Regions from separate parts of the Methylobacterium sp. Leaf102 genome, predicted to be linked through region 2. Evidence: riboswitches for the same ligand, from Rfam matches in the RefSeq annotation. Region 2 holds a riboswitch; each other region holds the start of a gene.

Region 1 (7,976 bases), on a different contig from region 2:
CGCCACCGTGAACAGGGTCCAGGCGAGGACGAGGATCGACAGGGCGGCCACGGCGCCCCGCCACAGGGTCGCCACGAGGGCGCAGGCCGCGACCCACACGAGGATGTAGGCGGCGAGCGCGCCCGCCAGCAGCCCCAGTGTGACGCCCGAGCCGGCGAGGGACCGGATCGCGCCGGTCAGCCATAGGGCGAGACCGGTTTGCCCGAGCACCGCCACCACGAGGATCCCGGCCACGGCCCCGAACTTCGCCCCCGCCACGGCACGCGGCCCGATGGGCTGGGCCGCGATGAGCCGGAGCGTGCCGGAATCCCGTTCCACCGAGAGGCGGGTGCCGGCGAGCGCGATGATGGCGAGCGGCACGAGCACGGCGAGTACGAAGGCGAGATCGAAGGCCCCGAGCTTCAGCCGCGCCGCCGACCCGAGTTCGTACGCGACATCGTCGAAGACGGTGCTCGACCCGAAACTCACGCGCATGAACGAGGGCTGCACGTCGGACTGCCCGGTGGCCAGGGCAGCGAGCGGGGTCGGCGGCTTCACGGCGTGGACGGTGAGGAACTGCGTCATGTAGCCGAAGGCGTTGGTCGGATCCTGCCAGTAGTTGATCTTCACCGGCGTCGCCCGTGCGTAGCGGGCGTAGGCCTCGCGGGCGGCGACGATGGCCCGCCCCTCTTCCGCGGCCAGCGTCGCGAGGGCGGCGCGCTCGGCCTCCACCCGTACGGCCCCCGTATGGGCGCCGAGCAGCAGGGCGGCGAACAGGGCCGCCAGCACCGCCCAGGTCAGCCGCTCGCGCAGAACCATGCCGGTCTCGGCGGCGAGGAGGCGAAGGGCGCGCCTCACGGCGTGATCCGTTCTCCATGGCGTCATCTTCATGGCGTCAGCCGCCGGACCGTCAGGACGGCGGCTCCGCCCAGGACGGCGAGCCACGTCGCCAGGATGGCGAGGGGCACGGCCCAGGCCGCGTCTGCCAGGGGCATCGGGCCATGATCGAAGGGCGGCACCGTCTCCCAGAGGTCGTGGTCGGCGGTGTAGCGGCGCTCTCCGCCCTGCGGATTGTCGATGATCGCCTGGTTCATCCGCCGCGAGATGCCCCGGCGGTAATGCTCGGCGGCCCAGACGAAGCGGACATGCTGGTCAAAGTCCGTTCCCGCGAGGGCGGCGGAGAGCGCCTTGAGGGCGATGCGCGGGGACAGAAGCCCGGCCCAGGCATAGGCCCGCTCCTGGCGCAGCAGGCTGTCGAAGAAGGCGCCGAACGCGGCATCCAACACCGCGAAATTGTGCTGCTCGTTCTCGCTCATCATCAGGCCGCGCAGGTCGACGGGCAGGGCGTCCGGGTCGGTGACGCCGTAGCGGGCGAGGACGGCCTTGGCCCGGTCGTCGTTCGCTTCCGCGGTGCGGTGCCCCCGGAAGGTCTCCTCGATCCGGGCGCGGGTCTCGCCGTAGGAGAGCGCCGGTGTGGTGGCGTCCACCGCGACGGTGGCGAGGCGGGGGGCGGCCACGCAGACGAGCACCCAGGCCAGCAGCGATGCCGCCAGCGCCGAGCGTGCCGTGCGGGCCGTCAGCGACAGGGTCATGGCCAGAACGAGGAACAGGGCCGCATAGGTGAGCTGTGCGGCCACCCACGGGACGAGGCGCGGCCACACCTCCCAGCCGGGCGCGTCGAGGCTCACCGCAGCGAGGCCGCCGAGGACGAGCAACGGCAGGCCGACGAGGAGGGCCAGGGCGGCGAGGAGCGCGCCGAGGCGGGCCATGAACAGCCGGCCTGGCGCAGCGCCGTTGCCGAGTGCCAGCCGCAGGGTACCGCGCTCGCGGTCGGCGGCGAAGGCGGAGAAGCCGAGGAGGATCGCGGCCAGGGGCACGATGAGCTGGACGATGTCGGCGACGCTGCCGAGGCCGGCGCGCGCGAGCGGGTTGGCGTCCTGGACCGCCCGGAAGACCGCATCGTTGAACAGGTGGGCCTCGATGCGGACCATGCGGCCGGTATAGGGCTCGATGCCGGGATCCAGGATCGCGAGCGGCGCGGACGGCTTGAACACCCACAGCCCGTAATGATCGGCCGAATGCGGGTTCTTGGCGTCCTGGCCGAGCCAGCGTCCGCGCTCGGCCTGCGCGATCGCTCTCACATCGCCGGCATCGCGCACGGCCTGTCGCCAGGCTCCGGCGAGGGCCACGCCGAGGAGCACCACCAGGACGGCGCCGATCCAGCGCAGGCGGGCGTCGCGCAGGAGCTGGCCGAGTTCGGCCCGGACCAGCCTCACGACGCGAGCCGCTCGATGTAGAGGCGCTCCAACGCCGCATGGTCGAGGTGTGCCGGGCTGATCTCCTCGACGATGCGTCCGGTCTGGAGCACGCCGACCCGGTCGGCGACCTCCTTGACCCGGTAGAGGTCGTGGGTCGCCATCAGCACGGTTGTGCCGCGGGCGGCGGCCGCCCGGACCACGGCCGAGAAATCCGCCGACGCGCTCGGATCGAGGCCCGAGGTCGGCTCGTCGAGGAGCAGCAGCCGGGCGCGGCGCGCCAGGGCGATGGCGATGCCGACCTTCTGGCGCATGCCCTTCGAATAGGTCGCAGCCTTGCGCGCGTGCGCCTCGGTCGCGAGACCGGCTTGCGCCAGCAGGCGGTCGGCCGCGTCGCGAGACAGGGCGAGCCCCGCCAGCGTCGTGAAGTAGCGCAGGTTCTCCCGGCCCGAGAGCGTGGGATAGAGCGCCACCTGCTCGGGGATGTAGGCGATGGCCGCCCGCGCCGCGATGGGGGCGGCGCCCGCATCGATTCCACAGACCCGGACCGTCCCGCTCTCCGCTTTCAGGAAACCCAGGATGAGGTTGATGGTCGTGGTCTTGCCGGCCCCGTTGGGGCCGAGCAGGGCGAAGACTTCGCCCGCATGTAACGTCAGGGTCAGGCCGTCGAGGGCCCTGCGACCGCCGAAGGTCATGACGACGTCGCCGATCGCCAGGACCGGTTCGTGCGACTCCAGCATCAGAACCGCACCGAGACGGTGCCGGTGAAGCGTCGCGGTGCGCCGGGATAGACCCGGAACACGTTGAGCGAGCTCTCGTAGATCTCACTGTCGAAGATATTCTCGACGTTGAAGCCGAAGCGGATGTTCTCGTAGCGGTAATACGCCAGCGCGTCGGCGACCACGTAGGCCGGCAGGACGAAACCGGTGCCGCCCGCGTCGCCGGCGCGTTCGCCGACCCCACGCACGCCGCCCCCGATCCCGAGGCCCGCGTAGGGGCCGGACTGGACTTCGTAGACGGCGAGCAGGCTGCCGCTGTGCTTGGGGATGTTGATGAGGGGGGCACCCACGGGCAGGACGTTGTCCTTCGTCACTACGGCGTCGGCGTAGACGTAGCCGCCGATGAGGCGCAGCTCCGGCGAGATCTGGCCCGTGGCCGTGAGTTCGAAGCCCTGGCTGCGCACCCCGCCCGCCGCGAGGGAGAAGCCGCTGTTGTTGGGGTCGGGCGTCAGTACGTTCTCACGCTCGATATGGAACGCCGCACCGGTGAGGCCGAGCGCCCCGCCATAGAGGTCGAGCTTGGCGCCGACCTCGTAGCCGATGCCCGTCTCGGGGGCGAACGGCACCCCGCGCGAGGCCGCCGCCGCATCTGGGCCGATGTTCGGCCGGAAGCTCGTGCCGACATTGGTGTAGAGGGCGAGTTCGGGGAGCGGCTGATAGACGAGTCCGGCGCGGGGCGTCGCGGCGGCCCGCGACTGCTCGACGTCGCTGCGCGGAATGCGCTCGCGGAACGACTGCTCGAAGAAATCGAACCGGACGCCGAGCAGCGCCTTCCATTCGGGGCTGAGCGCGATCTGGTCCTGGGCGTAGAGGGCCGTATTGGTCACCCGCTCGAGGTTGTTGCGCGGGATGGTGAGCGGCGGCAGGGGCTGGCCGTAGCGCGGGTTGTAGATGTCGATGGAAAACGGGTTCTGCCGGACGTTCGAGCGCAGATAGACCGTGCGGCTGTCGGTGCTCTCGCGCTCGAAGCCGAGGAGCAGGGTGTGCGCCAGGGGCCCGGTGGCGAAGCGGCCGACCACCTCGGCCTGGCCGATGGCGGTGTCCCACCGGTAGTCCCGGAAGTTGCGGTCGCGGGCAACGGTGCGATTGTCGGCCGCGATGCTCCGGACCTCGGCGGATTCGCCCTCGAGTGTGCCGGTGTTGAAATGTGCGCCGAGCCGCATCTGCCAATCGGCGTCGAAGCGGTGCTCCAAGCGGACCTGCAGGGTGTTCGAAGTCTGCTCGGTGCTCTGGCCCGGCTCGCCGAGGAAGCGCGAGATCGGCAGGAAGCCGAGCTGCCGGTTGATGGCGATCACGCCCCGGTCGAACACGATGCGGTTGTGCACGAATTCGGTCTCGACGGTGACCTTGGTGTCAGGCGTGATCTGCCAGCTGATGGACGGCGCCACGAACAGCCGGTCGCCGTCGACGAAATCGCGAAAGCTGTTCTGGCGCCCGCCCGCGAAGTTGAAGCGGTACTGGACCGTCTTGTCCTCGTTGAGGGCGCCGCCGGCATCCACGGTGCCGCGGAACTGCTCGAAGCTGCCCCAGAGGCCGCCCATCTCGACGAAGCGCTCGGCCGTCGGCTGCTTGGTGATGATGTTGACCACGCCGCCGGGATCGCTGCGCCCGAACAGGGCGCCGCCTGCGCCCTTCAGCACCTCGATACGCTCGACGTTCTGGGTGTCGGGCGGCGGCGGGAACCCTCGGTTGATGGCAAAGCCGTTCTTGAAGATCTCGGACGTGGTCACGCCGCGCACGGCGTAGCTGAACACGGTGAGGCCGCCGAAGTTGTTCTGCTGGGCGACGCCGGGGGTGTAGTTGAACACCTGGTCGACTCGCGTCGCGGCCAGATCGGTGATGACCTCGCGCGAGGCAACCGTGACGACCTGGGGCACGTCGCGCTGGGGCGTGTCGGTCTTGGTGCTGCTCACGGCGCGCGCCGCGCTGAAACCCGGCGTCGGTCCGATCAACCCGATGGCGCCTTCCGGCACGTTGAGGCCGATGCCGGTGCCCTCCACCGTGAGGGTGTCCAGGGTGACCGCCGTCTCCTCGGCACGGACCGACGGCGTCAGGGACAGGGCCGCGAGGGCGACGCCGAGGCGCAGGCCGTTTTTCAGGAGCATCGTATCGGGTCTCGAACGGGATGAGCGCCGCTCCAGCCCGTCGCCCGATGAGGGGACGCCCCCCGGCACCGGCTCAGGAGCCTGAATGGCGTTTGAAACATTATTACGTTGCGAAGCTTGGCCATGCAAGCTGAAACCTTGCACGCCGAAATCAAGCAAGCCGAGTTCGGGCACGGGCTCCGTGTCGCCGGGCCGGTTCTGAGCGGGAACGCTTTCGGGGAAGGGGTGATCGATCGCGGCCATCAACACCATCCAAATGGTTCTGGACGTGTCAGGCAGAGCAGCACGGGCGCGCGCCGACCATGACGGGCCGACGTCGATCATGCGACCCACCGGAGCACCCCGCCCGAGAGACGTTCGTCGCCAAGGCAGGTCTCCTGGCTCACGGATCGACGCCTCTGCCTGGCCTTCCCGGTGCATGGCACCAGTGACCGTTCTCGGCAGCGGCTCACCGCTCACAGTTGCGGGGGCAGCTTCGGCATCGCCCCGATGGGCTCGACCGAATTCCCTCTTAGCTCGCGATCCGAGGACCGCGAGAACCTTGACGGCTGTACGGTTCCATCCGGGTCCGGAGAAGTCAAGGCCGAGCGCCCTCGGCCGCCGATTGGAACGTCATGGCGCGAGACCTGCCGGGCCGAGACACGCAGGATCGTGGCGAGCCCCGGCGCCGCGCACACCGAGGACGAAGGCGGCGAGGTCCAGGACGCCAGCCGGCTGTCTTCCTCGGAACCCGCGGATCCGGGGCGGACGATCGATTCAGCTGCCGGAGGAGCCGCCCGAGACCAAGCGCAGACCGGGCGCGGGTCGATTCACGATGGCCTCCCCGACCTTGCGTTCCAACTCGCCGTCCCGGAACGGTTTCTGAACGATACTGTCGGCGCCGACCGCGCCGACCTTCATCAGGGCCGTGGTGTCCGCATAGCCGGTGACGAACAGAATCGGCAGGCTGGGCCAGCGTTTGCGGATCTCGGTGGCGACCTCGGCCCCATTCATGCCCGGCATCGCGAAGTCCAGCACCACGAGATCGACGCAAGGGTCCGCCTCGAGGGACGCCAGTCCCGCGAGGCCCGAGCCCGCTTCGCGCACCGCGTGACCGGCCTCCGCGAGGCGGGTGGTGGTGACCTCGCGCACAGCCGTGTCGTCATCGACGACGAGCAGGACCGATTGTCCGCCCGGCAAGCGGCCAAGCCCGCATGCGGTCATGTGGGGGGCCTCGTGGACGGCGCTCGTTCCGTCCTCGACGCGGGGCAGGTAGACTCGGATCGAGGTCCCCTCCCCGACGATCGTGTCGATGCGGATGCCGCCGCCGGACTGCTTCACGAAGCCGTAGGCCTGGGCGAGCCCGAGCCCCGAACCCTTGCCCACCTCCTTGGTGGTGAAGAACGGCTCGAAGGCGCGCGCCACCACCTCCGGCGGCATGCCCGTGCCCGTGTCGCTGACGGCCACCATCACGTACTCGCCCGGCATCGGCTGCTCGGGGCGCGTCTGGGGGCCGGTGACCGTGACGTTGGCCGTCTCGATGGTCAGACATCCCCCGACTACCATGGCGTCGCGCGCGTTGATGGCGAGGTTGAGGATGACGAGTTCGATCTGGGTCGCATCCACCAAGGCCGGCCACAGGTCGGGCTGCAGGGTCGTCTCGATGCGCACCGCGCCGCCGATGGAGCTCTGGAGCAGGTCGCGCATGGAGGCGACGGTCTGGTTCAGACTGACCGGGGTGGGCTCCAGCCTCTGGCGGCGGGAGAAGGCGAGGAGCTGCGCCGTGAGATTCGCGCCCCGATCCGCCGCTCCCTTCATCATCGCGAGCCGACGCTTCGAGCGCTCGGTCGAGACCTCGCGCCCGAGGAACTCGATGTTGCCCGAGATGACGGTGAGCAGGTTGTTGAAGTCGTGCGCGACACCGCTCGTGAGCTGCCCGACGGCCTCCAGGCGCTGGGCGAGGCGCAGGGCCTCTTCCACCCGCTCGCGCTCGACGATCTGCATCTGCAATTCGGCGTTCGAGGTGGCGAGTTCCCGCGTCCGCTCGGCGATGCGGAGTTCCAGCGTATCGTTGAGCGCCTGAAGCGCGGCCTCCGCCCGGCGCTTGTCGGCCTTCGCCTGGGCCTCCGCCAACGCCCGCAGGACGGTGCGTGGAAGACGCTCGAGGCGCTGCTTCGTGATGTAGTCGACGGCGCCGTTCTTCAACGCCTCGACGGCGGTCTCCTCGCCGAGGGTGCCGGACACGAAGACGAACGGCGTGTCCGGGCACTGCTCCCGTGCGACGGCGAGGGCGCTGATGCCGTCGAAGGTCGGCAGGACGAAATCCGCGAGGATCAAGTCATGACGGCCCGGTAGGGCGGCGGCGGCGAAATCGGGGCGGTCCATCACCCGATCGATCACGTAGGGGCGCCCCATGCCGTCGAGGGCGGCCTCCACCAGTTCGGCGTCGAGATCGCTGTCCTCCAGGTGGAGGATGCGGATCGCGTCGTCGGCGTCCATCAGGTGTTCGATGGCCAGCCTCCCTTGTGCGGCGGCGGCTCGTTCAGGACGGCCCAGAACACGCCGAGTTCCTGGATGGCCGAGAAGAATTCGTTGAACCCAACGGGCTTCACCACGAATGCGTTCACCCCGAGGTCGTAGGAGCGCACCACGTCGGTCTCTTCGCGCGAGGAGGTGAGCATCACCACCGGGATGGACCGGGTCTGCGGATCGCCCTTCACCTTGGCCAGGACCTCCAAGCCATCGACCTTGGGCAGCTTCAGATCGAGCAGGATCACGGCCGGGTCCTGCAACGCCCGGTTCACGTGTGCGCCGCGCCTGTAGACGAAATCGAGCGCCTCCGCCCCGTCCCGGCAAATGACGATTTCGTTGGCGAGCTG
Region 2 (7,976 bases):
CGCGAGGGTATCCGGGAAGGTGTCGCGGAACGCCCCCGAGACCCGCACCGTCACGTCGATGCGCGGCCGGTCGAGGAGCGCCAGGGGCAAGACCTCGAAACCGGTGACACGGGTGGAGGCGTGGTCCCAGACCGGGCGTACGCCCATGAGGGCCAATGCATGAGCCACGTCCTCGCCGCCGGTCCGGAGCGTCGGCGACGCCCACAGATCCATGACGATGCGGGCGGGATACTCGCCCTCGTCCTGAAGGTAGCGGCGGACCACGGCATCGGCGGCCTTGGCGCCCAGGGTCGTGGCGGCCCGCGTCGGCAGGCTGCGCGGGTCGAGGGTGGTGAGGTTGCGCCCCGTCGGCATCACGTCGGTACGGCCGCGCGAGGGCGAGCCGGCGGGACCGGGGGCGACGAAGCGACCGTCGAGGGCTGCGAGCAGTCCGTCGCGCTCGGCCGCTGCGCAGGCGGCCACGGCTTCGGAGGCCTGAGGCGCCGCCCGGCCGAAGACATGGAGCCCGTCGCGGGTGGTGACCTCGCCGAGATCGCACAGATGGGCGTCCAGCGCCGCCAGGGCATCCGGCATGGGGGTGCCGATATCGATGCCCGCCGAGGCCAGCAGTCCGGCCGACTCCGCCTCGTCCAGGATGGTGCGGGCGATGATCGCAGCGCGGCGCGGATCGAGGATGCTCGCCGCCGAATACTCTTCCACGAGTTCGCGCAGGTGTGCCGATTCCGGGTCGAGACCCGGGCATTCGGTCTGCGGCGTGAGATGGCCGAGCGCCACGCCGCCGAGGCGGCGCTTGAGGGGGGCGGCTTCGCCGGGATCGTCGACGATGAACGGGTACACCACCGGCAGGGACCCGATCGCGCGGGCGGGCCAGCAATTCGGCGACAGGGCCACGGCCTTGCCCGGCAGCCACTCGGTGGTGCCGTGGGTTCCGAGATGGATCAGGGCGTCGAAGTTCTCGCGCAGGCCGAGATGGAAGGCGAGGTAGGCGTGGGTCGGCACCGCATCGGGGTCGTGATAGCCGGCCTTGCGGTCGGCGGCACGGCCACGATCGGGCTGGAGGAACAGGGCGACGCGGCCGTTCGGAGCGCGAACACGCTTTCCACCTCCAACCTCATCCTGAGGTGCCGCGTGAGCAGACTCGCAGGAGGGCTCCAGGCATCGCAGGTCCAACTGGACCCCTCCTTCGAGGGCTCCACTCCGCTCCGCCACCTCAGGATGAGGGTGTGGGTGGGAGGTCGGGCACACCATCGAAAAACGGAAGGCGCCGTCGACGATAAGGGGATCAGCTTCTGGCTCCCCCCAAGACGCGATCAGCTCGGCCCGATCGGCCTCCGGCAACCCCGCGAACCACGCCCGATACGCGTCGAGGGACACCGAAAAATCGCGTGGCCCGTGCGTGAGCGCGCGCATCACCGCGTCGGCTTGCGGCAGGGCGCCGGCGGCGTAGCCCGCCGCCGCGAGGTCCTCCACCATAGCTCGCGCGCTCTCGGGGGTGTCGAGGCCGACGGCAAAGCCGGCCCGGCCGCCGCGCGCCGGGTAGTCCGACAGCACCACGGCGAGCCGCCGTTCCACCCGGGGCAGGCGGGCGAGACGCACCCAGGCCGCCGCCCGGTCGGCGAGCGCCGCGATTCCCGTCGCGTAGGGACGTGCGCGGCGCTCGGAGAAGCCGTCGATTTCGGGGCCGTCCTCCTTGAACGAGATCGGGAAGCCCGAGAGCCGGCCGTCGAATTCCGGCAGGGCCACCTGCATGGCGAGGTCGGCCGCCGACATCCCCCGGGCCGAGGCGTCCCACGCGGCGTGGGCCGCGCCGAGGGTGTAGGCCTGGATCACCGGGCAATCGGCGTCGTCCAGGACGAAGCCCGCATCCTCGCGGGCCGAGAAGGCGGTCGCGGCCACGACGAGGTCGGGCTTTCGCGCCGCGATGGTGTCGCGCAACGCCGCCAGGGCCGCGGGGTCCTTGAGGCTCGAGACGGCGACCACCAGCACCTGCAGGCCGCGGGCCCGGAGTGCATCGCCCAAGGCCGCCAGGGGCGCGGCATCCCCCGACAGGATCGCCGAGCGGTAGACGACGAGGAGCGCCAGGGGCACCGTGCCCGCCTGCAAGGGCCGGCCGGCGGCTAGAGCCCGATCGCGGTCGATGGGGCCGCAGCCGGGGCAGCAGACGAAGCCGCGCGGCAGGGCTTGCGGCTCCTCCACGGTGCCGGGAAAGCCGATCTCGGCCGCGATCCGCCCGAGCATCCGGCGCAGGTTGTCGGCGCCGCCCGCCCGGAAATAGGCGTCGAGGACGGGTGCGAGGTCGGGCGCCGTCGAGAAGGCATCCAGGCGATCGTCGGGCCGGTCGTCGCCCGGCAGGACGATGAGGCGAACGCCGTTCGCCCGTGCGGCGGCAGCGGCACGCTCGATGCCGTAACGCCAGTAATCGAGCCCGCCGAGGCATCGGATCACGACGCATTTCGACCGCGCGATAACCCCGTCGACGTAGAGGTCCACCGACATGGGGTGACGGAGCTTCGCGAGTTTCGCCAGACGCAGGGTCGGGGCCGGCCCCTCGCCGGCTTGCGGAAATGCCGCTGCGAACGCGCCCGCGACGCCGAACAGGTCGGAATCCGTGAACGACAGGAACACGATGTCGCCCGGCGCCTGACCGAGATCGATGGCGGCTTCGCCCTCGTCGAGGGAAACCGTATCGACGCGGATCAGATGCATGGCGGGATGCGCGACCTCACAGCCGCGCCTCCGTGAGGGGCCGGCCGATCCGGGCGCGTCTGCGCCGGCGCAGCCGCCAGAGGGCGCGGACGAGGAACAGTCCGATCGCCGCCACGGGAAGCCAGGGCAGGCTGGCGACGGCGAAGCGCAGGGCGGCGCCCGCACTGGCGCCGAAGGTCTGGCCGGCCTGGCTCCAGGCTTCCTCGACGGGGGCGAAGGCACCCGCTCGCGCGCTGTCCGAGCGAAGCGAAACCGAGACGATTTCGGTATCGACGCGCCGTTGCAGGCCGCGCTGCTTCGCCTCCCCCTCCTCGATTTCGGATTGGACCTTGGAGAGTTCCTGGGCGATGCGGATGAGGTCCTCCACGCGCGTGTCCGCCTTCGCGGACAGTTCGTCGAGACGCGCGCGATAGGCGGCGAGCTGGGCGAGCCGGCGTCCTCCGTCCGCGATGGGTGTGGTCAGGTCGTCGGCCCGTGTCGCCTGACGCCGCAGGACCACATCGCCCGCCGCCTCGCCCGGCAGGGGAGCCGTGAGGAACGCCACGTAGGGGGCGACGGACTCGTGCGGCAACCGGACCTGAATCTGCGCCTGCGGTCGCCCCTGCGGACGCGGACCGTCATCGATGGACGACGTGACGAGGATGCAGCCGAGGCCCGCATCGGTCAGGCAGCGGTCACGCGCCGCCGCGAAATGCGCCGCCACCCGATCGGGCGGCAGGCCGATGGTGAGGTCGTGCGTATAGGCGAGCTTGGCTGCGGTGTTGCGGGCGGGCTGGGCCAGCGCGAGGGGATTGGCGGTGTCGGGCGCCGGCGGGCGCGTGTCGGAGCAGCCCCCCAGTCCGAGGAGTACGGCAAGGCCCAGGGCCGCCGCCGCGCGGCCGTTCCGTACCGCCATGGCGCTCACCCGGCCAAGGCGGCGGCGACCGCCGCCTGATCGAATCCCTTGAGGCCGATGACGACGAGGCGGCCGTCGCGGGCTTCCGTGCTTTTCCAGGGTCGGTCGTAGTGATGCGCGATGCGGGTGCCGACACCCTGCACGACGAGGCGCATGGGCTTGCCCGTGACTTCGGCGAACCCCTTGATGCGCAGCACGCCGGCGGTCTCTGCCGCGCGACCGACGCGGATCGCCAGGTCCTCGGCGGTGGCCGTGGCCGGGACGGGCAGGGCCACGGAGTCGAAATCGTCGTGGTCGTGGTCCTCGCCCTCGCCGTGGTGCGAGGGTCTGGCGTCGAGATCGTCCTCGGCCGCGGCTCCGAGGCCGAGGATCACGCGGGGATCGAGGCGGCCGTGCTCGGCCTCCACCATCTTCACGGCGCGGGGCAGGTGGGCCTGAACCTCGGCGCGGACCTTCTCGCGGCCGGCGGCGTCGAGGAGGTCGGCCTTGTTCATCACCACGAGGTCGGCGCAGAGGATCTGGTCCTCGAACACCTCTTCCAGGGGATTGTCGTGATCGACGTTCGTGTCCTCGGCACGCTGGGCGGCGGAGGCCGCCGGATCGTCGGCGAAGAAGCCCGCCGCCACGGCCGGACCGTCGATGACCGCGATGACGCCGTCCACGGTGACCCGCGAGCGGATCGCAGGCCACTGGAACGCCTGGACCAGGGGCTTGGGCAGGGCGAGGCCGGAGGTCTCGATAAGGATGTGCTCGGGTGGGTCGGCTCGGTCGAGGAGCTTGTTCAGGGCCGGCACGAAGTCGTCGGCCACGGTGCAGCAGATGCAGCCGTTGGCGAGCTCCACGATGTCCTCGTCTTGGCAGCCTTCGATGCCGCAGGCGGCGAGAAACGAGCCGTCGAAGCCGATATCGCCGAACTCGTTGACGATGATCGCGAGCCGCCGGCCGTTCGCGTTCTCGACGAGGTGGCGCACGAGGGTCGTCTTGCCGGCCCCGAGGAAGCCGGTGACGATGGTGCAGGGAATCTTCTCGACCAGGGTCATTCGGCGGCGTCCGTACTAGGGTGCGCCGCGAGCGGCGGGATGCGGGCGACGACGCCCTTGCGGAATTCCTGGGGCCGCGCCTTCCACGGCACGAGGCCGTCGGGCGTCTCGCCGTAGAGGCCGACCCCTTCGAGGATGATCCGGGCGGATTCGGTGGCGTCGAGGTCGCCGTAGACGTAGGTCCAGCGCCCTTCCGAGGCCACCGCCACGGTGCATGGCCGCTTGCAGACGGAGAGGCACTCGACGCCTTCGATCCGCAGGCCGGTCTGGCCGTGCTCACCGACGGCCTCCCGGAGCGCGTCGAGGAGGCGCGCACCGGCGCGGGGTTCTGCCGGGTCGCCGGCCGCACGGCAGGCGGTGCAGACGTAGAGGGTGACCACGTCAGGCATGCGCCGTCGCCTTACGACCGAACAGGGCCCAGGCCCAGCCGTAGGCGAGCCCGATGATCGCCCAGAACACGAAGGCGATCCCGAGCGAGCGTGCGGCGAACTGGGCCGCGTAGCCCGCCGGCAGGGCGGAAGCCGCGTGGCTCGTCTCGGGTGCTCCGGCGAGGTGTGGTGCCACGATCAGGACGAGGCCGCCCGCGATGGAGATCGGCGCGCGGCGGATGGCGATGAGGTAGAGCCCCATGGCGGTGGCGACGGCGGTCATCACCCACCAGAACTGACGATCGGCGAGGGGGGCGGCGTCCATGCCCGGTAGTTCCGGCGGCAGGCCGAGGGCCGGCGCCAGGGCGACGGCGAGGAAGCCCGCCACGGCGAAGCGCAGGCCGGTCTCGGGTGTCGGTTCGCGCCCGCAGGCCAGCAGCACTGCGCCGAGCAGCAGGGCATACCCGACGCCGCCCACCAGGGTGGCGAGCGCCGTGAACGCCATGCGCGGCAGTCCGGGTCCGGGCTGCCAGGCGGGCGCGGTCTCGCCGCCGGACACGCCCGGGTCCTTCGCGCCGTGATCGTGTCCGCCATGCACCCGCACCACGAGGGATGCGAATCCCGGCGCGGGGGGCGATACGGGGGCTTGAGCCTGCGTCTCGTAACGCTCAGCCGCGATGATGAGCGGAGAGGTCAGGGCGAGCTGCAGGCCCGTCGCGACGATAGCCGCGAGGAAGCCGGCGACCAGGGCCGCCGACACGAGCCGGATGATCATGGGGTGTCTGCCTTCAGGCGCCAGGCGCTCAGTGGCAGGGAAAATTCTGGGTGTGGCGGAAATCGTGCGCCGCGTTGTGGAGCGCCATCGCCGGGGCGAAGCCCGCCATGAACACGAGGCCGAGGCCGAGGAACGCGGCGACGAGAACGGCCCCGAGGCGCTCGTTGGTGCGGGTGCCGGTCAGAACGAGGGTGTTGGTCGACATCGGTTGATCTCCTGGCCGCCCCGCCGGCGGCCGTGGTCGAAGGTGAGGACGAAGGTCCCCGGTGCCGGACGGCAGGTCTCCTGGCTCGCGGGTCATCCGGAACCTGCCGCCTTCCCGGATCGCTCCGGTGGCCGATGGCAGGCCCGTCGCCGCTCACAGTTGCGGGGGCAGCCGCGGTTTCAAGGCGCTTGCCCCTCACCGCGTTCCCTTTTCACCCCGTCGCCGGGGCACCGTCCGATCCCGATGCTTCTACGCGGTCGCGCGATCCCTGACAACGCGCCGCTGTGCCGTTTGCATCGCCTTTGACCACACAAGGGCGTTTCGGGCTAAAGAAGCCCTATGCGGCAGCCGTCCCCCCCATGACCGAGATATTCCCCCGTGTGACCCTCGTCCTCGGCGGCGCGCGCTCGGGCAAGAGCGTCCATGCCGAGGGGGTGATCGAGGCGCAGCCGCCACCCTGGCTGTATCTCGCAACGGCCCAGGCCTGGGACGACGAGATGCGCGACCGCATCGCCCTCCACCGCACCCGAAGGTCGGCCGACTGGATCACGCAGGACGCGCCGATCGACCTGCCCGAGGCGGTCGCGGCCGCGCGCGGACCGGTACTGGTGGATTGCCTCACCCTCTGGCTCACCAACCTGATCCTGGCGGAGGCCGACGTCGAGGCCGCGACCGGGGCGCTGCTCTCCGCTTGCGCCGACGCGCCGGGGCCGGTGGTCCTGGTCGGCAGCGAGGTCGGCCTCGGCATCGTGCCCGACAATGCCCTCGCCCGCCGCTTCCGCGACGCGGCAGGGCGGCTTCATCAGCGCCTCGCCGCACAGGCCGACCGCGTCGTGTTCATGGTGGCGGGGCTGCCGATGATCGTGAAACCCCAACTTGGAGACCACGCATGAGCGACGCCGCCGACCGCCATCGGGAGAAGATGGAGAAGCGCAAGGCCGTGCAGGATGCCGAGGTGGCGGAGAAGACCATCGAGAAGGGCCTCCTCATCGTCAACACGGGTCCCGGCAAGGGCAAGACCACGGCGGCCCTGGGCCTGATGCTGCGGGCGCTGGGCCACGGCTGGCGGGTCGGCGTGGTGCAGTTCATCAAGGGCGCCTGGGACACGGGCGAGAAGCACGCCCTGAAGGCCTTCGGGAACCAGATCGACTGGCACACCCTCGGCGAGGGCTTCACCTGGGAGACCCAGGACAAGGCCCGCGACATCGCGGCGGCCGAGCACGCCTGGGCGAAGGCCCTGGATCTCATGGCCGATCCGAGCATCCGCCTCGTGGTGCTGGACGAACTCAACATCGCGCTGCGCTACGACTACCTGCCCATCGACGACGTGGTGGCGACGTTCCGGGCACGCCGACCGGACCTCCACGTCATCGTCACCGGCCGCAACGCCAAGCCGGCCCTCGTCGAGGCCGCCGACCTCGTCACCGAGATGGGCTCCGTGAAGCACCACTTCGCGGCGGGCGTGAAGGCGCAGGAGGGGATCGAGTTTTGAGGTTCCAGCCGTCATGACCCGCGCCATCATGATCCAGGGCACCGGTTCGGATGTCGGCAAATCCCTCATCGTCGCCGGTCTGTGCCGCGCCTTCGCCCGGCGCGGGCTGCGAGTGCGGCCGTTCAAGCCGCAGAACATGTCGAACAACGCCGCCGTCACGGCCGATGGCGGCGAGATCGGACGGGCCCAGGCGCTCCAGGCGAGGGCCGCCGGAGTGGCGCCCTCGGTCCACATGAACCCGGTCCTCCTCAAGCCCCAGAGCGAGACCGGCAGCCAGATCGTGGTGCAGGGCCGGATGGTCGGCCAGGCCGCGGCCCGGGACTACCAGGGCTGGAAGCCGCGCCTCCTCGGGGCCGTGCTCGAAAGTTTCACCCATCTGAAAGCCGAGGCCGACCTCGTCGTAGTCGAGGGCGCCGGCTCGGCGTCGGAGGTGAATCTGCGCGCCGGCGACATCGCCAACATGGGCTTTGCCCGCGCGTCGAACACGCCGGTGAT
Region 3 (7,976 bases), on a different contig from region 2:
CGACGATCCCGAACAGGTGGTGCCAACGCATAACGCCGCGATAGGGCGAGACTCCCATAGCGTAGGGCCGGCGCAGGCGCAGGCGCCAGACCCCGAGGACGAGGCCGCTCAGGACACCGGCCACGGCGATGCCGGAGATCCACAGCACCACGTCGCGCCACAGCTCGGCCCGGGCGCGCAGGGGCGTGAGGTAGATCCAGTGCGGGATCGACCCGAGCCAGTTCCAGCCGCGCGCAAACCGCGTCGTCTCTAAAACGACGGCGCCGGTGACCTGCGAGACGTAGCGCTCGGTGCCGGCGGAATCGTCGTGGGCGACGACGTGGAACGGGCGGAACGGATCGTAGCGCGCCGTCACGGTCCACTGGTCGCGCTGGATCGTCGTCACGCTGGGGTTCGGACCGGTCCCACCCCGGGCCCGAACGAGGGCCAGCGCTTCCACCCCCGACAAGGGTCCCAGCACCGCGCCGGTCTCGGCCGAGACCGTCCCGAGTTCGCCCGTCGGGAGGATGGTCCGGTAGACCGGCGCATCGCCGCGCATGCCGAGCGACAGGGCGAGGGGCAGGCGCGTCAGGCCGAGGGGCTTCAGCGCCGCGTCGGGGCCGAGCCGCACCCGATCCCAGGCGATGGGGGGCAGGCCGGCGAGCCGCGCCGCCTCCGTCAGGTTGGGGAAGGGGACGTACATCATCACCAGGCCCGATAGGACCCAGGTGGCGAGGAACATCCCCGTGGCGATGCCGAGCCAGCGGTGGCCGAGGATCAGCCACCGCTTCATTGGTTTCGGGAGGCGGCGCACGGCGCGTCAGAAGCTGACGCTGTAGGCGACCTCGAACGAGCGTGGCCGGCCGAGGAGCCAGTTTGTGCCGACCCCGTTCACGGCGTTGCCGCTGATGGCGTAGACCGTGTCGGCGAGGTTGTAGGCCCGCACCGACAGGCGCGAGGCCGGCCCGACCTGATAGTCGAGCCCGGCATTGAGCAGGGCGTAGTCCGGGCGCCGGGCCATGTTGCCGAAATCGCTGAAGGTCTCGCCGACATACTGCACGCCGATGCGCGCCTCCCAGGCCGGGGCGAAGGCCCAGTTCACCCAGAGGTTGGCGACGCGCTCCGGCACGTCGATGGGCTGACGACCGGCATAGGACACCACCGCACCAGCCACCGCCTGATTGAAATCGTCGTACTGGGCGTGGAGGAGGGCGACGTTGGCATCCACCCGCCAGGCGTCGAACAGGTGAAGGGACACGGCCGCCTCGACGCCCTGCGAGGATTGCCGGCCGACCTGGGTCGAGACGGTGGGCTGGCCCGGCACGGTGGAGACGAGGTTGTCCTTGACGATGCGGTAGCCGGCGAGCGTCCACTCGGCCAGCCCCCCGAAGGCGATGCCCTTGGCGCCGACCTCGACCTGCTGGCCGGTGGAGAGGCGGAAGTTCGCCAGACTCTGCGACAGGGTGATGAGGCTCCCCACCGGATCGGTGGCGGTGGCGTATTGGGCGTAGAGGGAGAGGTCGGGCGTCGGGGCGTAGACGGCACCGAAGCGGTAGCTCAGGGCCTGGAAGTCGCGCTGGAAGGTGGCGCCGGAGACGAGGTTCCGGCGGTTCAGGGTCGGGGCGTCGAAGCGCACGCCCGTCAGCAGCGAGAGCTGATCCGACAGGATCAGGCGGTTCTCGGCGAAGACCGAGGCCTGGTTGGTCGACGTGGCATAGGCGGGCGAGGCGCGGCCGTTGGCCGGGAACAGGCCGGGATCGTAGGCGAACGGATCGACGCTCGTGGTGAGACCGCCGCCCTCGGACTGGAAGTTGTTAGTGTGCCGGAAGGCGATGTGATTGACGTCGAACCCGGCCAGAAATTCGTTGCGGAACCCGAACAGGGTGCCCCGGACCGTCGCGTCGAGGCGGTTCCCGACCTGCTCCTGCTGGTGGTAGATTTCGGTGTAACTCGAACGGTCGATCAAGCCGGTGCCTCGGTTGAAGGCGTATTGCTCGACGTCGAGCCACTGGCGCCGGCTCTGGAGCCGGTAGGCGGTGTTGCGCACGGTGATGTCGGCGCTCGGGCTCCACTCGGTCCTGAGCTGGGTCCAGTTGTCCGTCCAAAAAATCTTGGCGTCGCGGACGTTGTAGTTGTTGAACCGGATGGAATCGAGGATCCGCCCGTTGACCAGCGGCGTACCCCAGTAGCGGGCGGGCTCCTGGTAGCCGAGGTCGTGGCTGAGTGTGAAGGCGAGGTCGGGGGCCGCCTGCAAGATCAGCGCGCCGGAGACCGCGAGGTTGCGAAAATCTCCGTCGGGCTGCATCCAGCCGCCGGACCGGTTGCCGCTGATGTTGAAGCGGTAGGCCAGGGCCTCACCGATGGGGCCGCCGGAATCGAGGGCGAGGCGGGCGAGACCGTCCGAGCCCAGGGCCGCGCGGGCCTCGATGATGGGCGTGAACACCGGCTTCTTCGTCACCACGTTGACGACGCCGCCGATGGCCCCGTCGCCGTAGAGTACCGAGGCCGGGCCGCGCAGGACCTCGATGCGCTCGACGTTCCAGGTGTCGAACGGGAAGGTGACGGTGCCGGCGCCCACGTAGAGGCGCGTGCCGTCGTAGAGCTGCTGGATCGAGTTCGGGCCGGCGAATCCGCGCGCCGTGAAGGCCCCATTGCCGTTGCCGGGGGCCGCCACGGTGGTGATGCCGGTGGCGTTCTCTGTCACGGCCTCCGCGACGGTGTTCTGGCCACGCCGGCGCGCGGTCTCGCCCGCGATCACGTCGACGCTGGCCGGCGTCTCCAGGGGCGTCAGACCGAGGCGGCTGGCGCCGCGATCCACCGTGCGCAGGTTGAGCCCGGCGGGCGCGACGCCGGAACCGGCCACCGACAGGGTGTCGAGGGTGACGGCCGGCTCCTGCGCCGAGGCCGCGAGGGGAGCGAGGACAAGGAGAAGACATCCTCCGACGATCCCGGGACCGGGACCGGGATGATGCGCGAGGCAGGAACGTGGAAACAGCATGGCGATGCGAATTGTCCGAGGGCGCGCGACGTACGCGACGACGCTTCCACCACGCCTAAAACGAATGTTATAGTGTTACAATCGTTCAGTCCTGGCCAAGCCCTTTCGTGCGACGACGCATGAGCTCGACGGCCGCACGGGTGCGGTACGCGATCACGATCGATAGGCAATGAAGGCAGTGGTTCGGGCGGGCGCATGCGGAAACGGCGGGCGCGCACGGGGCGCGGTGTGGCACGTCACCGCGAACGAGGCCGATCCGTTCGCGGCATGCGAACGCCCCGACACCCATCAGGACACCCCGCCCGATGCGTTTCGCGTGTGACCACGACTGACGGCAGGTCTCCTGGCTCGCGGGTCACCGCCCTCTCATCGTCTTCCCAGGCCGGGATCTTGGCAGATCCGGAAGACCCAGTGACGTGTTGATGATGGGCTCGCCGCTTACAGTTGCGGGGGCAGCCGCGGCATCGGGGCAAAGCCCTCACCGCGTTCCCTTTTGATCCTCCGGAGAGGAACCGTCACGGTTACGCTAGGACTTCGCCGATCACCCCGTCAAGCCGAAGCGCGGATCGTGACGGTCGATCCAGCGGCAAAGCGGAATTCCAGGCACACCAACGGACCGACGACGACCAAGCACCGAAAACGACGTTGACGCTTGATTGGAGTTATTCTAATTAAGAACGGCACGGGTGGAGCGACTGCCCATCCGACCGGGAGAGACACGATGACCAGCAACCACAGCATCGCCTGCGAGAGCTGCCGCTTCTTCGACGATCACAAGCTCAACGGCGGCGCGGCAGCCGGCGATGCGGGCCTGTGCCGCTTCAATCCGCCCGTGAGCCAGCCGGAGCCGAAGTCCCCGGGCCTTTGGCCGGTGGTGGCGTCCAAGGATTGGTGCGGTCACTTCACGGCCGAGATGACCGCTGCCGAATAAGCGCGCCCCCATCACGAAGCCCCAAGAGCTGGCGCGAAAGCGCCGGCTTTTTGCGTTCGGGCCCGGACCGACGACCTGGGAGCCGGATTCCGGCAATGGAAGGGCGTCGTGGTCATGATCCGGTCACCTTCGCGTCCGAAGGCGGGGCATCACCGCACGGGGCGACGACCGCGTGTGGCCCGGTGACGGTCGTCCGGCGCGGCTCCGGCGGGCCGACACGACACGGCTGATGGCGCCGCCCGGCAGGTTTTCGAAGTTTGAGGATGTCCAACAGATGATCGACCGATCGACCCTCGCCGCTCTGGCCGGCCTGACCCTGGCCGCGCTGCCCGGGTCCGCCCTGGCCGCCACGCCCAACGACGCGACCGGGACCTACCTCACCGAGGATGGCCGCGCGCGAATCCGCGTCGAGAAATGCGGTCCGCAGAACACCAACCTGTGCGGCTACGTCGTCTGGCTGAAGGTGCCGTTGAACGACAAGGGCCAGCCCCGCGTCGACTTCAAGAATCCCGACACCAAGAAGCAGGCACGCCCGTCGCTGGGGCACCAGCTCATCATGGGTCTGAAGCCGGATGCCGACGCCCGTTACGCCGGGAAGATCTACAACGCCGACGAGGGCAAGTTCTACGACGTGACCATGTGGGCCGATCAGCCCACCGAATTGTCCGTGCGGGGCTGCATGCTCGGGTTCCTGTGCGGATCGCAGACCTGGAGCAAGGTCAACGACGTGGTTCCGGGCCAGCTCACCGCGGCGACGAACCAGCCCGGCGGCCCGCGTTCCGACGCCGAATGGGCGCCCAAGCCCGCGGCCCCGAAGCCGGGCGCGAAGCCGGCCGCTCCCGGAACCGCACCCGCCGCCCCCGCGGCGGAGTAGGATCGCGCGTCGCCCGCATCGAGCCGCAGGATTCATCGGGAAAATTTCGAGCCGGCTTCGCCCAGCGGAGCCGGCTTTTTGTAGCTTTGGATCAGTCCACCAGGGCGGCGTAGGTCAGTACCCGCAACTCCCGGCGGATCGGCAGGGCCGAGGACGGGATGAGCTGGGCGAGGAGCACCACCGCGAGATCCTCGGCCGGGTCGACCCAGAATGCAGTGCTGGCGAGCCCGCCCCAGGCGGCCTCGCCGGGCGTTCCGACGATCTGCGCACGGGCCGGATCGAGCATCACTGAGAAGCCGAGCCCGAAACCGATGCCCGTATAGGCCGTCTCGGAGAAGCGCGGCTGGCCCATGGCGGCCAGATCGCCGTCGAGGTGGTTCGTGAGCATGAGATCGACGGTCTTGCGCCCCAGCAGCCGCACGCCGTCGAGTTCTCCGCGCGCCAGGAGGAAGCGGCAGAAGCGCATGTAGTCCCCCGCCGTGGAGACGAGGCCGCCGCCGCCGGAGGCCACCACCGGCGGACGCGCGAACCGGCTCCCGACGCAATCGTCGTAGAGCTTCAGGCTGCGTTCGCGAAACAGACTGTAATTCGCCGCGAACCGCTCGACCTTGTCGGGTGGAACGAAGAAATCCGTGTCGAGCATGCCGAGCGGCGCCAGGACGCGCTCCCGCATGAACTCCGCGAAGTCCTGGCCGGACACGACCGCGACGAGGTAACCGAGGACGTCCGTGGCGACGCTGTAGTTCCACTCGGCCCCGGGCTGGGCCAGCAGGGGCTGGCGGGCAAGGCGCTCCACCACGGTGGCGAGGCTATCAGTCTGCGCCTCGCCGAAATCGACGCCGTTCTGGCGGTAGAGGCCATCGACAAGGGTGGCCTCCATGAAGCCGTAGGTCAGGCCGGAGGTATGGGTGAGGAGGTCGCGGATGGTGATGGCGCGCTGCGCCGGCTCGCTGTCGAACTTCACCCGGTTGCCGCCAGTGAGCACCCGCATGTCGGAGAATTCCGGCAGGAAACGGGTGATGGGATCGTCGAGCTGGAAGCGCCCCTCTTCGTAGAGCATCATCACCGCCACCGAGGTGAGCGGCTTCGTCATCGAATAGATGCGCGCGATGGTGTCGGGGGCGAACGGCTTCTCCCGGGCGATGTCGGCGAGACCGTGGGTGCGGAAATACGCGGTCTTGCCCGCCCGCGCCACCATCACCGAGAGGCCGGCGAGCTTCCCGTCTGCCACCAGCCGCTCCATCCAGCCGTCGATCCGCCCCAGGCGATCCGGGCACAGCCCCACCGCCCGTGCCTCGACGTCGATCTCACCGTGCATGCCATCGCTCCATCACACCGTGACGGCATGTAGCCGGGCCTGGCGGGGACGCAACCCCGGCGCCATGGCCCTACCAACCCATGGAGCCGGGACCGCCCTTGAACGGGCCGACGAGGCCCGGCGTGATCCAACCGCCGTAGAACCCGCCGGGCTGCGGCGTGGCGCGGACATCGCCGACGAAGCAGCCGTCCATCGGTCCGGCATAGAAGGCGAGGTATCCGGCGATGGCGCGAAAATCCGGCGTGGGATCGGGATAGGCCCAGGCCGCCCCCTCGGCGCGGCGCCCGCCGGCCGAGACGTCGTGGAGCACGGCGCGGCCCTTCCACTCGCAGAGGCCGGCCCGGCGCGGCGGGCCGAGCACGCCCGGGGCCACGTCGGCGGGCGGGATGTAGTAGGTCGGCGGATGGCTGGTCTCGAGGACGCGCCAGCCCGCCACCGTGCTGGCGATGGTCTCGCCCGAGAACACCACCCGCAAGCGCCGGGCGACGCGCTCCAGGCGGGGCGGCCGCGGGTAATCCCAGACGCTCTCCTCGTAGGGACCGGGGTGAATCGGTGTCGGCCACATGCGCAGCGGGCTCCTGGCGTCGGGATACGGATGCGTGAGTTAGGGCACGGCGTGGGCCGCGCCCCGTTTTCCACTGGCGCGCGTCATGCTAGCGCAGGCCGGTCTTGGATGGAGGGACGCGAAGCGTGACCGAGAGCGTGACCGAGCCGACCGACTTCGCCCTCTACCTCGACTTCGACGGGACCCTCGTGGAAATCGCCCCCCGGCCCGAGCTGGTCCGGGTCGATCCGGCCCTGCCGGGCGCCCTGGAGCGGCTGCGCACCCGCCTCGGCGGCGCGCTCGCCGTCGTCACCGGTCGGCCCATCGGGGTGATCGACGATTTCCTGGCGCCGGCCCGGTTCGATATCGCCGGCCTGCATGGGGTCGAGCGGCGGGTCGACGGCGTTGTGAGCGGGGGAGGCGCCGAGAACCATCCGGAACTGCGTGCCCGCATCGCCGGCCTGACCGCGGCCGTCGCCGGGCTCGATGCCGTTCTGATCGAAGACAAGGGCGCGTCGGTGGCGGTGCATTGGCGCCTCGCCAGTCCGGCCGACGCGGCGCTCGCGGAAGCGGCGGTCAAGATCACCGCCGATGCCCTGGGTGCCGCCTACCGGCTCCAGCTTGGCAAGGCGGTAGGCGAGATCGTGCCCGCCTCGGCTACCAAGGGCCAGGCCATCCGGGTATTCGCGCAAGCCCCGCCCTATGCCGGCCGCCGGGCGATCTTCCTCGGCGACGACCTCACCGACGAGAAGGCCTTCGCGGTGGTCAACGCGAGCGGGGGCGTCAGCGTCCGCATCGGCGCGGCCGAAACCATCGCCACACGGCGCCTCGCCACCCCGGAGGACGTGCGCCGGCTGCTCTACGCCTGGGCCGACGGGGCCCCCATCGATCCCGACGCCCTGCCGCCGGCCTGACCCGGCCGCGCCCAGAACGGCCACACCCGCGTCAGCCACACCTGAGAACCCGGCCTTTTTCGAAAAGGAGCGCGCATGTTCGAATTTCCGGTCCTCGTCGGCGATATCGGCGGCACCAACGCCCGCTTCGCCGTGGTGCCGAAGTCCGGTGCACAGCCGCGCCTTCTCGCCCATGTCGAGACGGCCGGCCATCCAGACCCGAGCGCCGCGATCCGGGCGGCGCTCGCCGAAGGTGGCGGTCCGCCGCCGCGCTCGGCCATCCTGGCCGTCGCCGCGCGCGTCGATGGCCCGGCGGTACAGCTTACCAACGCCCATTGGGTGATCGAAGGCGCGCGGATCGGCCGGGATTTCGGCCTGTCGCGGGCGGTGATCGTCAACGACTACGTGCCGGTGGCGGCGGGCGCGGCCGAGATCAGTC

The links. Region 2 has a riboswitch for cobalamin ahead of ASF27_RS09635 (CbtB-domain containing protein). Riboswitches for the same ligand answer to the same signal wherever they lie in the genome.
Region 1: linked by a shared signal. The riboswitch ahead of ASF27_RS07305 (TonB-dependent siderophore receptor) and the one ahead of ASF27_RS09635 (CbtB-domain containing protein) in region 2 are both predicted to bind cobalamin.
Region 3: linked by a shared signal. The riboswitch ahead of ASF27_RS07155 (TonB-dependent siderophore receptor) and the one ahead of ASF27_RS09635 (CbtB-domain containing protein) in region 2 are both predicted to bind cobalamin.

What each region holds. Positions count from the first base shown of each region.
Region 1 is NZ_LMMX01000008.1:54,655-62,630, reverse strand. It holds gene ASF27_RS07320 (DUF3526 domain-containing protein) at 1-837, opposite strand, end outside; gene ASF27_RS07315 (DUF3526 domain-containing protein) at 867-2,255, opposite strand; gene ASF27_RS07310 (ABC transporter ATP-binding protein) at 2,252-2,974, opposite strand; gene ASF27_RS07305 (TonB-dependent siderophore receptor) at 2,974-5,118, opposite strand; cobalamin riboswitch at 5,468-5,677, opposite strand; gene ASF27_RS07300 (response regulator) at 5,875-7,596, opposite strand; gene ASF27_RS07295 (response regulator) at 7,596-7,976, opposite strand, start outside.
Region 2 is NZ_LMMX01000012.1:313,736-321,711, reverse strand. It holds gene cobN (cobaltochelatase subunit CobN) at 1-2,706, opposite strand, end outside; gene ASF27_RS09655 (DUF4349 domain-containing protein) at 2,723-3,601, opposite strand; gene cobW (cobalamin biosynthesis protein CobW) at 3,607-4,641, opposite strand; gene ASF27_RS09645 (DUF1636 domain-containing protein) at 4,638-5,030, opposite strand; gene ASF27_RS09640 (CbtA family protein) at 5,023-5,784, opposite strand; gene ASF27_RS09635 (CbtB-domain containing protein) at 5,813-5,989, opposite strand; cobalamin riboswitch at 6,042-6,239, opposite strand; gene cobU (bifunctional adenosylcobinamide kinase/adenosylcobinamide-phosphate guanylyltransferase) at 6,349-6,882, shown strand; gene cobO (cob(I)yrinic acid a,c-diamide adenosyltransferase) at 6,879-7,481, shown strand; gene ASF27_RS09620 (cobyric acid synthase) at 7,495-7,976, shown strand, end outside.
Region 3 is NZ_LMMX01000008.1:21,618-29,593, forward strand. It holds gene ASF27_RS07150 (peptidase) at 1-772, opposite strand, end outside; gene ASF27_RS07155 (TonB-dependent siderophore receptor) at 800-2,977, opposite strand; cobalamin riboswitch at 3,293-3,509, opposite strand; gene ASF27_RS07160 (hypothetical protein) at 3,699-3,908, shown strand; gene ASF27_RS07165 (DUF2147 domain-containing protein) at 4,183-4,782, shown strand; gene ASF27_RS07170 (serine hydrolase domain-containing protein) at 4,874-6,100, opposite strand; gene ASF27_RS07175 (DUF427 domain-containing protein) at 6,171-6,665, opposite strand; gene otsB (trehalose-phosphatase) at 6,803-7,558, shown strand; gene ASF27_RS07185 (glucokinase) at 7,634-7,976, shown strand, end outside.